One region of the Nocardiopsis valliformis DSM 45023 genome, then DNA from elsewhere that is predicted to be linked to it. Evidence: riboswitches for the same ligand, from Rfam matches in the RefSeq annotation. Region 1 holds a riboswitch; each other region holds the start of a gene.
What was found. Region 1 has a riboswitch for cobalamin ahead of D457_RS0101625 (CoA-acylating methylmalonate-semialdehyde dehydrogenase). Riboswitches for the same ligand answer to the same signal wherever they lie in the genome.
Positions count from the first base shown of each region.

Region 1 (4,084 bases):
CGTTCGCCCAGCGGGGCCTCGCCTCGCCAGTCGAACTCCAGCGGGTACATGGACGAGAAGTTGCCGAAGGCCTCGGCCATCTCCTCGGGAAGGAGCAGTCGCCGGGTGATCTGGTTGTTGAGGATGAAGTGGTCCGAACCGCTCCACCCGCTCACAACCTCGCCGTACACGGCGAGCAGGGCGTAGACGGGGTTCAGTCCGCGTTGCCGGGCCGCTCGGCCGAAGGCCTCCCAGCGTTCGGGGGCGAGGATCACTTGGCGGCGGCGGAGTTCGTGCCCCAGGGCGTTCCCGCCTCCTGTCCCGGGGCGCCTTGGCAGGTCGGGCGGGCCGGGCATGGTTTCCACGCGTCGGGACCAGTACCGGCTTGCACGGGACCCCAGAGGGGACTCGGCTAGCTCGGCGAGGAACCGCGCCGCGTCACGAGCGCCGTAGGGGCGCGGGGCCGGCTCGGATCCGGGGGAGGCGTAGCAGGCCTCGATGTCGGCGAACAGGGACAGGCCTGAGGGCAGGTCCATGAAGAAGTTGCTCATGTTGGCGTGCAGTCGGCACTGTCCCTCGCCGTACAGGCTGAGCTGGAAGTCCACCCAGGGCCAGCGGTCGAACGGCAGGGGCGAGCCGGCCAACCGCTCCCTCAGCCGGTCCATTTCCCGCTGTTGTTCGGCGGTGGTGAGGCCGCGCAGGTCGTGGACGCGGACGAGGGGTGGGGTGAACTCCGGTAGCGGATGCAGGCGCAGGTCGTCACCGAGGGTGGCGAGCGAGTCCATGCGGTGCCGCAACGCCTCGTGAACGGCCTCACGGAAGCGTTCGGGGTCCAGCCCGGGGCGTTCCTGTTCGGCGTAGTAGTGCGGTTCGACGGTGAACTCCATGCCCGCACTCGCGCCGACGGCGAGCATGCGCTGCATGTCGGTGAGGTCGTAGGGACCGGTTTCGGTGGAGAGCGGGGGCGGGGGCCCGGAGGGCGGTGCGGCGCGCCGGCCGTCGGCCCGGGTGAGCACGAGCGCCACCAGGTCGTCCAGGGTGTCCTGGGAGAGCACTTCCTGGGCGGTGAGGTCGGCATCGAGGTCGCGCTGGATGAGGAAGCGCAGTCGCACGGCGGTGAGCGAGTCGAGCCCCAGTTCGCTGAGCCGGTTGTGTCGGGCGCGGACGGCCAGGTCCGCGGCCTCTTCCTCGCCGAGCCCGGCCAGGTGGGCGGTGTGTTCCACCAGGGTTGTGCGGACGTCCTCGGCCGAGTGGGGTGAAGCGTCGTCCCGGGGGTCCGCCGTCGCAGTCGTGTCAGACGCCATCCCCGAGGCATGGATCTTATCAATGTTCATTGGCAAGTATTCCGCCTCCCATGTATTGCCTGAGCGTAATAGCAGATGCGCTATTAGTGATGAATCAATGAAAATGGGAGGTGGTGGGGGGTGCATGGGAATCCATGCATCACTCGGGGCTGGGAATAGCACTCCACCACTCCATGGGGATGGACGCTACCAGGCAGTAGTATTACGTGTCCAGGGATTCCTTCGTGCCTTCTGGGGGTGGGAATGGGGAATTATTTGATTCTCCCTCGGGGTGAAATGCGAAGACTTGGCTGATTCTTTTCCCTGCTGTTCGCCGGAGTCTCATGGGCTTCATGCCGCTCCTGTGGCCCCTGATATGCCGGGCATCACGAATTTCCTACTAATCCGATCTACTTTACTTGGAATTCGGGTAGTGTTGCGCCTGTGTGGCTGGTCGGATTGTTGGGGTCTCTAGGGGATGGTGGCGGAAAAAATTCTCTCGCAGGCCCTGGCGGAAAAGGTCTTTCTGCTTGTTTTGCGAGACAGAATAATTTTTCTGTGCTCGTCTTAATGATTCTTTTGGCGAACTGTTTTCGCTGTTTTCTGATGCTCCTGGCGGATGATGATCAAGGAGGTCGTGGGGGAGAATTCCCAGATCAGCGGGAGTGTCCGGGTCGGTTCATCGCGACATGTGTACGTACTCTGCGGCGGCCACGCTTTTGCCCTCCGGTGGTGGAGGCGGGGCTTCTTGGCATGTTCGGTGTGTCGAGGGCTAGATTTAGTAGGACGTCCAACTATATGGTGAGGGTGCCGAGGAGCGGGGAAGCTGGTGCGAATCCAGCACGGTCCCGCCACTGTGACCGGGCAGAACGTCCGGAAGTCAGGCCACCGCTCGCGGCCCGAGAGTCGTGTGATCCACGAGGATGGAGTGAACACGTATGGTCAGCGAGCTGACGCATTTCGTGCATGGCAAGAACGTCCCCGGCCGGACCGGCCGCTTCGGTGACGTGTACGACCCCAACACCGGTCAGGTGCAGGCGCGTGTCCCCCTGGCGGACCGGGCGGAGACCGAGGCGGTCATCGCCGACGCCGTACAGGCCCAGGTCGAGTGGGGTTCCTGGAGCCCCCAGCGCAGGGCCCGGGTCCTGCTGAAGTTCCTCCAGCTGGTCGAACCCGAGCGTGAGGCCATCGCCCGAACCCTGTCCGCCGAGCACGGCAAGACCGTCGCCGACGCGCACGGCGACCTCCAGCGCGGACTCGAGGTCGTGGAGTTCGCCGCCGGTATCCCACACCTGATCAAGGGCGATTTCACCGACAACGCGGGATCCGGGATCGACGTCCACTCCCTGCGCCAGCCCCTGGGCGTGGTCGCGGGCATCACCCCCTTCAACTTCCCCGCGATGATCCCGCTCTGGAAGGCCGCCCCCGCGCTGGCCTGCGGCAACGCGTTCATCCTCAAGCCCTCCGAGCGAGACCCCTCGGTGCCGCTGCGGCTGGCCGAGCTGTTCCTCGAGGCCGGGCTGCCCCCGGGCGTGCTCAACGTGGTCAACGGCGGCAAGGAGACGGTGGACACCCTGCTCACCGACCCCCGTGTGGCCGCCGTGGGCTTCGTGGGCTCCACCCCGATCGCCGAGTACGTCTACTCCACGGCCACCGCGCACGGCAAGCGCGCCCAGTGCTTCGGCGGGGCCAAGAACCACATGATCGTCATGCCCGACGCCGACCTCGACCAGGTCGCCGACGCCCTCATCGGCGCCGGTTACGGCTCTGCGGGCGAGCGCTGCATGGCCATCTCCGTCGCGGTCCCGGTGGGCGAGGAGACCGCGGACGCCCTCGTCGCCAAGCTCACCGAACGCATCGCCAGGCTGACCGTCGGCGCCTCGGACGACCCCGACGCCGACTTCGGCCCCCTGGTCTCCAAGGACGCCCTGGAGCGGGTCGACGCCTACGTCGGGCTGGGCATCGAGGAAGGCGCCGAGCTGGTCGTGGACGGGCGCGGTCACAAGGTCAAGGGTTACGAGGACGGCTTCTTCACCGGGGCCTCGCTGTTCGACCGCGTCACCCCGGACATGCGCATCTACCAGGAGGAGATCTTCGGCCCGGTGCTCTGCGTGGTGCGCGCCGACGACTATGAGCAGGCCCTGCGCCTGCCCAGTGAGCACGAGTACGGCAACGGCGTCTCCATCTTCACCCGGGACGGCGATACCGCCCGCGACTTCTCGCAGCGGGTCAACACCGGCATGGTCGGCGTGAACGTGCCCATCCCGGTGCCGGTCGCCTACCACACCTTCGGTGGCTGGAAGCGGTCCGGGTTCGGCGACCTCAACCAGCACGGACCGGACTCCATCCGTTTCTACACCCGCACCAAGACCGTCACCTCGCGCTGGCCCTCCGGGGTCAAGGAGGGCGCGGAGTTCACGATCCCGGTCGTCCGGTGACCGCTGCGATCTCCGACGAACAGCGCGCGCTGGCCGAGACCGCGCGCGGGTTCGCCGACGAACACCTCGCCCCGTTCGCCGTGGACTGGGACCAGACCAAGCACTTCCCGGTCGACGTGCTCCGCAAGGCCGCCGAACTCGGCATGGGCGGCCTCTACGTCCGCGAGGAGTCCGGCGGAACCGGCCTGAGCAGGCTCGACGGCGTCCTCGCCTTCGAGGCCCTGGCCACCGGCTGCCCGTCCGTCGCCGGGTACCTGTCCATCCACAACATGGTCGCCTGGATGGTCGACCGCTACGGCGATCACGAACAGCGGGCCCGCTGGCTGCCGGGCCTGTGTTCCATGCAGACCCTGGGCAGCTACTGCCTCACCGAACCCGGGGCCG
Region 1 is NZ_ANAZ01000002.1:222,343-226,426, reverse strand. It holds gene D457_RS31680 (non-ribosomal peptide synthetase) at 1-1,283, opposite strand, end outside; adenosylcobalamin (AdoCbl) riboswitch at 2,055-2,202, shown strand; gene D457_RS0101625 (CoA-acylating methylmalonate-semialdehyde dehydrogenase) at 2,201-3,700, shown strand; gene D457_RS0101620 (acyl-CoA dehydrogenase family protein) at 3,697-4,084, shown strand, end outside.

Region 2 (4,084 bases), 210 kb from region 1:
CGGATCCAGGACATCGGCGCACACCCCGACTCCGCCGGTTTCCCGCCCGGCCACCCACCCATGCGCACCCTGCTCGGAGTGGCGATCAGCGTGCGCGGGCGCGTCTACGGCAACCTGTACCTGTCCACCCGGCACGACGGCCTGCCCTTCGACGTGCAGGACGAAGAGGTGGTCACGGCCCTGGCCGGTGCCGCTGGTGTCGCCATCGAGAACGCCCGCCTGTTCGAGGAGGTCCGCTCGGGAGCCGAACGCTTCCAGCGCCTGCTGCTGCCGCGCCTGACCGATCTCGGGCCCTTCGACGTGGCCGCCGTCTACCGCCCCGCCAGTGAGGGCCGCCACCACCTCGGCGGAGACTGGTACGACGCCCTGATGCTTCCCGACGGCGCCTGCGCTGCGGTGATCGGCGACGTGGTCGGCCACGACCTGGTCGCCGCCGCGGCCATGTCCCAGACCCGCAGTATGCTGCGCGCCCTGCTGTACGACCGGGGCACCCCCGCCAGCAAGGTGCTGGCCCAGCTGGACCACACTCTGCACGCCATCACGGAGAACCCGGTGACCACGGCCTGCCTGGCCAGGATCGAACCCGCGGACCGTGGTTGGGATCTGTGCTGGAGTACAGCCGGCCACCCGCCGCCCCTCCTGCTCGCCCCCGGCAGTGAACCCCGCTATCTGGAGGCGGAGCCCGGACTGCCGCTCGGCGTGGACGTGGCGTTCGACCGCCCGGACCACCGGTGCGCGCTGTCGGTGTCGACGACGGTGGTGCTCTACACGGACGGTCTGGTCGAGCACCCCCGCCACTCCCTCGACAGGGGAATGGACGCCCTGGCCGAGGTCGCCGCCAAACACGCGGAGGGATCCTTGGCGGAGTTGTGCGAGGCCCTGGTGGCGAACGCACCCGGGGACGGACACGACGACGTTGCGGTCCTGGCGCTGCGTACGCCCGCCGTCCTGCCCGTCGTGTAGGCCCCGAAAGGCCCTTGTTATCCTTCCGGGGCCAGTCGTACCACGTAGGTGGTCAGGGAATCCGGTGCGAATCCGGAACTGACGCGCAGCGGTGTGGGGGACGGGCGGGGTACTGACGCCACTGGGGCGCGGGCACGCGGACGGCGACGTCCGCACGGCACCGACCTTGGGAAGGCACCTCGTCCGGAGGAACCCGAGTCCGAAGACCTGCTGGCCCCTCCGCGTCGAGTGCGCGGAGGCGCTCCCATGCCAGGCTCCGCGTTCGAGCCTCCGACACCCGAGGCATGCCCATGTTCCGCCACGGACCATCCCCCGTAGCCCTCCTCGTCCTGCCCGCCCTCCTGCTCACCGCCTGCGGTACCGGCCAGGCTGAATCCGACGGGGGGACGGGCGCCGCCGCGGCCGACGGCGGCTACCCCCGCACCATCGACAACTGCGGTTACGAGGTCACCCTCGACGCGCCCCCGGAACGGGTGGTCTCCCTCAACCAGGGCACCACCGAGATTCTCCTCTCCCTGGGACTGGAGGACCGTGTGGCGGGCACCGCCACCTGGACCGACCCGATCATGGAGGGGCTGGAGGAGGCCAACGCCGACATCCCCCGGCTGGCGGAGAACAACCCCTCGTTCGAGCGGGTCCTGGAGGCCGAACCCGACTTCGTCACGGCCTCCTTCGTTTCCACCCTGGGCACCGGAGGAGTCGCCAGCCGGGAGCAGTTCGAGGAGCTCGGTGTGTCCACCTACGTCTCCCCGACCGACTGCGACGCGGGCAAGGACAACAGCAGCGGGGGAGACGGCTCCCGCAGCGAACAGCTCACCCTCGACGCGGTCTACGGCGAGATCCGCGACCTCGCCCTCGTCTTCGATGTCGAGGAGCGCGGCGAGGAACTCGTCGGGGAGCTCCAGGAACGGGTGGAGGAGGCGACCCGGGACCTGGACGCCTCCGACGTCTCCCTCATGTACTGGTTCGCCAACTCCGAAGCGCCCTACCTGGCGGGCTGCTGCGGTGCACCCGGCGCCATCACCCGTGCGATCGGCGCCGAGAACGCCTTCGACGACACCCACGACGAGTGGCCCCAGATCAACTGGGAGACCGTCGCCGACCGCGACCCCGACGTGATCGTGCTCGGCGACCTGACCCGTGAGTCCCAGACCGCGGAGACCGCCGAGGCCAAGATCGCCTTCCTGGAGGGCAACCCGGCCACCAGCAACCTCACCGCGGTCCGTGAGGAGCGGTACGTCCTGCTCAGCGGTCAGGCCATGAACCCCGCCATCCGGACCGTGGAGGGGGTCGAACTGGTCGCCGAGGGCCTGCGCGAGCTCGGGCTCGCCCAGTGACCCGTGCGCGACTGGCGCTCCTCACCGGCGGCGGCCTGGTGGTACTGGCCGCCTCGGTCTCGGTGGCGGTGACCATCGGCCCCGCCGACATCACCCCCGCCGAGGTCTGGAGGTCGGTGGCCGCGCGGCTCGGCTTCGGGCAGAGCCCGCTGTCGCCGCTGCGCGAGGGCATCGTGTGGAACCTGCGCCTGCCTCGGACCCTGCTCGCCGCCGTGTGCGGGGCGGGTCTGGCCCTGTGCGGCGCGGTCATGCAGTCGCTGCTCCGCAACCCCCTGGCCGACCCCTTCGTGCTCGGAGTCTCCTCGGGTGCCTCGACCGGTGCGGTCGCCGTGATCGTGCTCGGCTGGGGTGTGGGGGTGGTCTCGATGTCGGCCGGAGCCTTCGTCGGTGCCCTGCTCTCCTTCGGGATGGTGATGCTGCTCAGCCACACCCTCGGCGGCAGCATGGACCGCGTCGTACTGTCCGGGGTCGCGGCGATGCAGCTGTTCTCCGCTCTGACCTCGTTCATCGTGCTGACCTCGGCTGACGCCGAGACCACCAGGGGCGTGCTGTTCTGGCTGCTGGGCTCCCTCAGCGGTGCGGGCTGGTCCGACGTGTTCCTGTGCGGGTCGGTGCTGTTCGTGGTGCTGGCCGTCTGCTTCGCCAACACCACCACGCTCGACGCCTTCGCCTTCGGGGAGGAGGCCGCCGCGAACCTGGGGGTGCGTGTCACGCATGCCCGCATCGTCCTGTTGAGCGTCACCGCCCTGCTCACCGCCGTCCTGGTCAGCTCGGCCGGGGCGATCGGGTTCGTCGGGCTGGTCCTGCCGCACGCGGCCAGGGCGCTCACCGGTTCCGCGCACGCCCGGCTCCTGCCGGTGACCGCCCTGGCGGGCGCCATCTTCCTGGTGTGGGTGGACACGGTCGCCCGTACCGCGCTCGACCCGCAGGAGATCCCGGTGGGGGTGGTGACCTCGCTCATCGGGGTGCCCGCCTTCATCGCCGTGCTGTACCGAGCCAGGAGCAAGACGTGAACGACTCGGACCGTCTGGTCGCGACGGATGGGCTCAGGACGGAGGGCGGGCTCAGAGCGGAGCGGGTCAGCCGTGAGGTCGGCGGCAGGCTCGTACTCGACGACGTGACCATCGCGCCCCGCCCGGGCGAGACCATCGGCCTGCTGGGCCCCAACGGCTCGGGCAAGTCCACTCTGCTGAGGCTGCTCTCCGGGGTGCTCGCCCCGTCCGCTGGTGTGGTCACCCTGGACGACAGACCCCTGGCCAGGACCGGGCGCCGCGCCCTGGCACGGCGGATCGCTACCGTCCAGCAGAACGCGCACACCCAGACCGAGCTCACCGTCCGGGAGGTCGTCGCCCTGGGCCGCATCCCGCACCGCCGCGCCTGGGCACCGATGTCCGCGGTTGACCTGGAGGCCGTCCGGGGCGCGCTGGAGCGCGCCGGACTCACGGACCTCGCGGACCGCTCCTGGCACACCCTCTCCGGAGGCGAGCGCCAGCGGGCCCAGATCGCCCGCGCCCTCGCCCAGGAACCGGAGGAGCTCCTGCTCGACGAGCCGACCAACCACCTCGACATCCAGTACCAGATCGACCTGCTGGAACTGGTCGCGGGACTGCCGGTGACCTCGGTGATCGCCCTGCACGACCTCAACCTCGCCGCGATGTACTGCGACCGCCTGCTCGTGCTGAGGCAGGGCCGCGTCGTCGCCGAGGGCACACCCTCCGAGGTCCTGACCGTCTCCCTCATCGGTGAGGTCTACGGGGTGCGGGTCGAGGTCCTGGCGGGATCGG
Region 2 is NZ_ANAZ01000002.1:10,313-14,396, reverse strand. It holds gene D457_RS0100690 (PP2C family protein-serine/threonine phosphatase) at 1-963, shown strand, start outside; cobalamin riboswitch at 979-1,192, shown strand; gene D457_RS0100685 (ABC transporter substrate-binding protein) at 1,254-2,300, shown strand; gene D457_RS0100680 (FecCD family ABC transporter permease) at 2,297-3,313, shown strand; gene D457_RS0100675 (ABC transporter ATP-binding protein) at 3,310-4,084, shown strand, end outside.
Region 2: it holds a riboswitch for cobalamin, as region 1 does, so the genes downstream of both, D457_RS0100685 (ABC transporter substrate-binding protein) here and D457_RS0101625 (CoA-acylating methylmalonate-semialdehyde dehydrogenase) in region 1, are expected to answer to the same signal.

Region 3 (4,084 bases), on a different contig from region 1:
AGTTCCCCGAGGCCATGCTGGTCATCCGCCAGGACAACCTCATCATCGAGATCAACTACGAGCTCAGCAACTACAGTGACGGCAACGCTGACTTCGTCATGCCGGACAACGTCGAGGAGAGCATGCTCGACGTCGCCAACGAGGCCTTCAACGTCCTCGCCGCCGGCTAGTGCCACCCGTCGAGGGTACGTAGTACCTGAGGCACCGGAGGGGGCCGCGGCAGTGCCGCGGCCCCCTTTCTCATGCCTGGTGTCGCCGGTGTGGCTCGGGTGTGTGCCTAGCTCAGGTCGGCGCGGACCCGGCGGGCCGCCTCGACCATGTTGCGCAGCGCCTGCTCGGTCTCCTCGTAACCACGGGTCTTCAGACCGCAGTCCGGGTTGGCCCACAGGTTCCCGGCATCGATGTGCGAGGCCGCCAACCTCAGCGAGGCCTCGATCTCCTCGACCGAGGGCACCCGCGGCGAGTGGATGTCGTACACGCCCGGGCCGATCCCCCGCTTGTAGCCGCGCCGGCCCAGGGCCTCCACGAGCTCCATGCGCGAACGGGCCGCCTCGACGCTGGTGACGTCGGCGTCCAGCGCCTCGATGCCGCCGACGATCTGGTTAAACTCCGAATAGCACATGTGCGTGTGGATCGTGGTGGTCGCCGCCACGCCCGAGGTGGCCAGACGGAACGAGTGGACCGCCCAGTCCAGGTACGCCTGACGCTGCTCCTCGCGCAGGGGCAGCAGCTCGCGCAAGGCCGCCTCGTCCACCTGGATGTGGCGGATACCCGCCTTCTCCAGGTCCGCGACCTCGTCGCGCAGGGCCAGACCGACCTGACGGGCGGTCTCCCCGAGCGGCTGGTCGGTACGGACGAACGACCAGGCCAGCATGGTGACCGGACCGGTCAGCATGCCCTTGACCGGCTTGTCCGTGCGCGACTGGGCGTAGGTGATCCACTCGACCGTCATCGGCGCGGGACGCGAGACGTCACCGAACAGGATCGGGGGACGCACGCAGCGCGAACCGTAGGACTGCACCCACCCGTTCTCGGTGGTGGCGTAGCCCTCCAGCTGCTCCGCGAAGTACTGGACCATGTCGTTGCGCTCGGGCTCGCCGTGCACGAGCACGTCCAGGCCGATCTCCTCCTGGAGCGCGATGACGCGGTCGATCTCCGCACGGAGGGTCTGGTTGTACTCCTCCGTGGGCAGCTCGCCCCGACGATGCGCGGCTCGGGCCCGGCGCAGCTCCGGGGTCTGTGGAAACGACCCGATGGTGGTCGTGGTGAGCGTGATGTCCGTGGGCGCGCCGCGGTCCTCGGGGCGCTCGTAGGCGTCCGGGCCCAGGGCGTCCAGGCGGGCGCGCACGCGGGCGTCGGTGAAGGACGGGTTCTGGGTCTTGGCGGCGTCGAACTCGGCGTCCTCGCCCTCGGTCAGGACGCGGCCGAGCAGGGCCACCTCCTTGGCCTTCTGTTTGGCGAAGGCCAGCGCTCCGCGCAGCTCGGGGGCCAGGGAGGTCTCGGCGTCCAGGTCGATGGGCACGTGCAGCAGCGAGCAGGAGGTGCTCACGGTGAGCTCGTCGCTGAGGGCGAGCAGGGTGCCCAGCCCGGCCACGGCGGCGGGCAGGTCGGTGCGCCAGACGTTGCGGCCGTCCACCAAGCCCGCGACCAGGCGAGTGGAGCCGAGGCCGGAGACCGCGGTGAGGTCCGCGACACCCTCGGAGTCGGTGACCAGGTCCAGGCCCACAGCCTCCACCGGGGAGTCCTTGAGCACGCGCAGGGCGGCGGCGCCGATGGATCCGAAGTAGGTGGAGACCAGGAGGGAGGGGCGCTCGGTGAGGGACCCCAGGCGCTGGTAGACGCGCTCGAGCCGGCCGACGGCGGCGCGGCCCTCGTCGGTGGCCAGGATCGGCTCGTCGAGCTGGACCTCGGTGGCACCAGCGGCCTTGAGGTCGCCTAGGAGCTTGGCGTAGGCGTCCAGGAGCTGGTCGAGCAGCTCGATGGGCTCCCAGCCCTCGGGGGCATCGTCAGCGGCCTTGGCCAGCAGGAGGAAGGTCAGCGGGCCGACCAGCACGGGACGGGTCTGGAAACCGGCCTCGGCGGCCTCGCGGAACTCGGCAACGGGCTTGTCACCGACCAGGCGCGGGCGGGTGCTCGGGGAGAGCTCGGGGACGAGGTAGTGGTAGTTGGTGTCGAACCACTTGGTCATCTCCAACGGAGTGGCCCCCTGCACCCCGCGGGCGAGGGCGAAGTAGCGGCGCAGCTGCTCGTCCCGGTCCTCGGCCTGGGCCGGGGAGGTGAAGCGGGAGGGCACGAGGTCGAACAGGACCGCCGTGTCCAGCACGTGGTCGTAGTAGGAGAAGGTGTTGGACGGCAGGTCGTCCACACCGGCCTCGCGCAGCTGAGCGTAGACGCCCTTGCGGAGCTCGGCGGCGACGGCGTCGAGCTCGGCGGCGGTGGTGCCGCCCTTCCAGTAGGACTCACTGGCGCGCTTGAGTTCGCGGTCGGGGCCGATGCGCGGGTAACCGTGCACGGTGGACCGCACGGACGGCCGGACGGCCGGGGTCGTAGGCATGAAGAGCTTCTCTCCCTCGTCGAAAGCCGGGTACCGGCCGCGAGGCGAGCGAGGGCGCGGGCATGCCGGGGAGCGCCGGTTCGGCGCACGGCTGTGCCCGCCCTCGGCCCTCCCTCGGGGCGCGGGACCACCGGCGGCACGGGTGCACCGCCGGGTGGAGGCAGGTCTTCGGACTCGTGGGCGCTTCCGGCGTGGCCGCCGGGTCTCCTACCGGTCACCGCTTCCCAGTTCCCGACTTTTCCGGTCGGATCACCAGTGCTTATGGCGACAGTCGTTCCCACTCACCGCTGCGGGGCAGTCCCGGATTCGCACCGGGTTCCCTCTTTCGACACGCACCTCCCGCCCTGAAGGGCTTCCAGGGTCGAAATGGTGGAGCGTGTACCTTCCACGCCTGCAAGTATAGGGAGCACCCCCTCCGCCCCTGAACCCGGCGTGGCCCCCGCCCGCACGAAGCGAACCTCCGCCGTGTGCTCGGCATCACACCCGACATCAGCGTTACGTGGGAGAGCGCGCCCCCGCCTCCCCCGCGAACGTTCGTCTGACGATGAACGTGGAGAACCCCAGGTGAAGCAGCAGAACCCTCAGACCCTGGCCCCCGACCGGCCCTTCCTCACGGTCGCGATCGCGATGGTCGTCCTGCTGGGGCTGGTGCTGTCGGCCGCCCGACCACCCGGTCTGCTGCCGGACAGCGCCAGCGCCGACAGTTCCGCCGAGCAGTCCGCGGCGGACGAGGAACGGCTTCCGGCCACCGGTGAACCCGACCGCCTGACGACCGTCGCCCCCGACGCCCTCCCCGGGATCGAGGAGGCAAGAATCGCTTTCGAGGGCGACAGTGACACCGACGTCGCCTACCCGGTCATCCCCAACGCCACCCCGCTGTCGGACTTCCTGGACCGCACCCTGACCGCCCAGGTACAGGCCTTCGAGGCAGCCAACCCCGGAGCTCGTTCGTTCGTCGGCGAGTGGGGGCTGACCGCCGCGCAGGAGGGGATCGTGGGGGTCCGGCTGACCAGTGAGGAGACCGACTCCGAGGAGACCCGCGAGGGCCACAGCACCTACTGGTACGAGACCGGCGACGGTACGGTCCACGGCTCCAGCCACCTGATCGCCGGGCAGTCCGAGCTCACCGAACTCAACGACCGGGTGCGCGAGGCCGTGTCGGACACCGACGCCGTGCCGTCCGCGCTGCACCCGATCAGCTCCCTCTACGACTCCGTGGGCTTCAACCCCGACGGCGACCTCGTGGTGGAGTTCGACTCCGGCCAGGTCGCCCCGGCCTCGGCGGGCCGGATCCACGCGGTGATCCCCCGGGAGGAGGCCGAGGCCCTGCTGTCCGAATTCGGACTGCGCGTACGCGAGGCCGCGACCACCGGCGTCAACGAGTTCACCATCGACCGGGCCCCCGAGGCGGACAAGGACGGCTCGAGCGCGGCCGCCCCCGGCGTGCTGCCCCCGCGTGACGACTCCGTCGACTGCGCCGACCCCGACACCAAGTGCGTGGCCCTGACCTACGACGACGGCCCCGGCGGG
Region 3 is NZ_ANAZ01000004.1:256,545-260,628, reverse strand. It holds gene D457_RS0105770 (hypothetical protein) at 1-170, shown strand, start outside; gene metE (5-methyltetrahydropteroyltriglutamate--homocysteine S-methyltransferase) at 278-2,554, opposite strand; cobalamin riboswitch at 2,697-2,909, opposite strand; gene D457_RS0105760 (polysaccharide deacetylase family protein) at 3,119-4,084, shown strand, end outside.
Region 3: it holds a riboswitch for cobalamin, as region 1 does, so the genes downstream of both, metE (5-methyltetrahydropteroyltriglutamate--homocysteine S-methyltransferase) here and D457_RS0101625 (CoA-acylating methylmalonate-semialdehyde dehydrogenase) in region 1, are expected to answer to the same signal.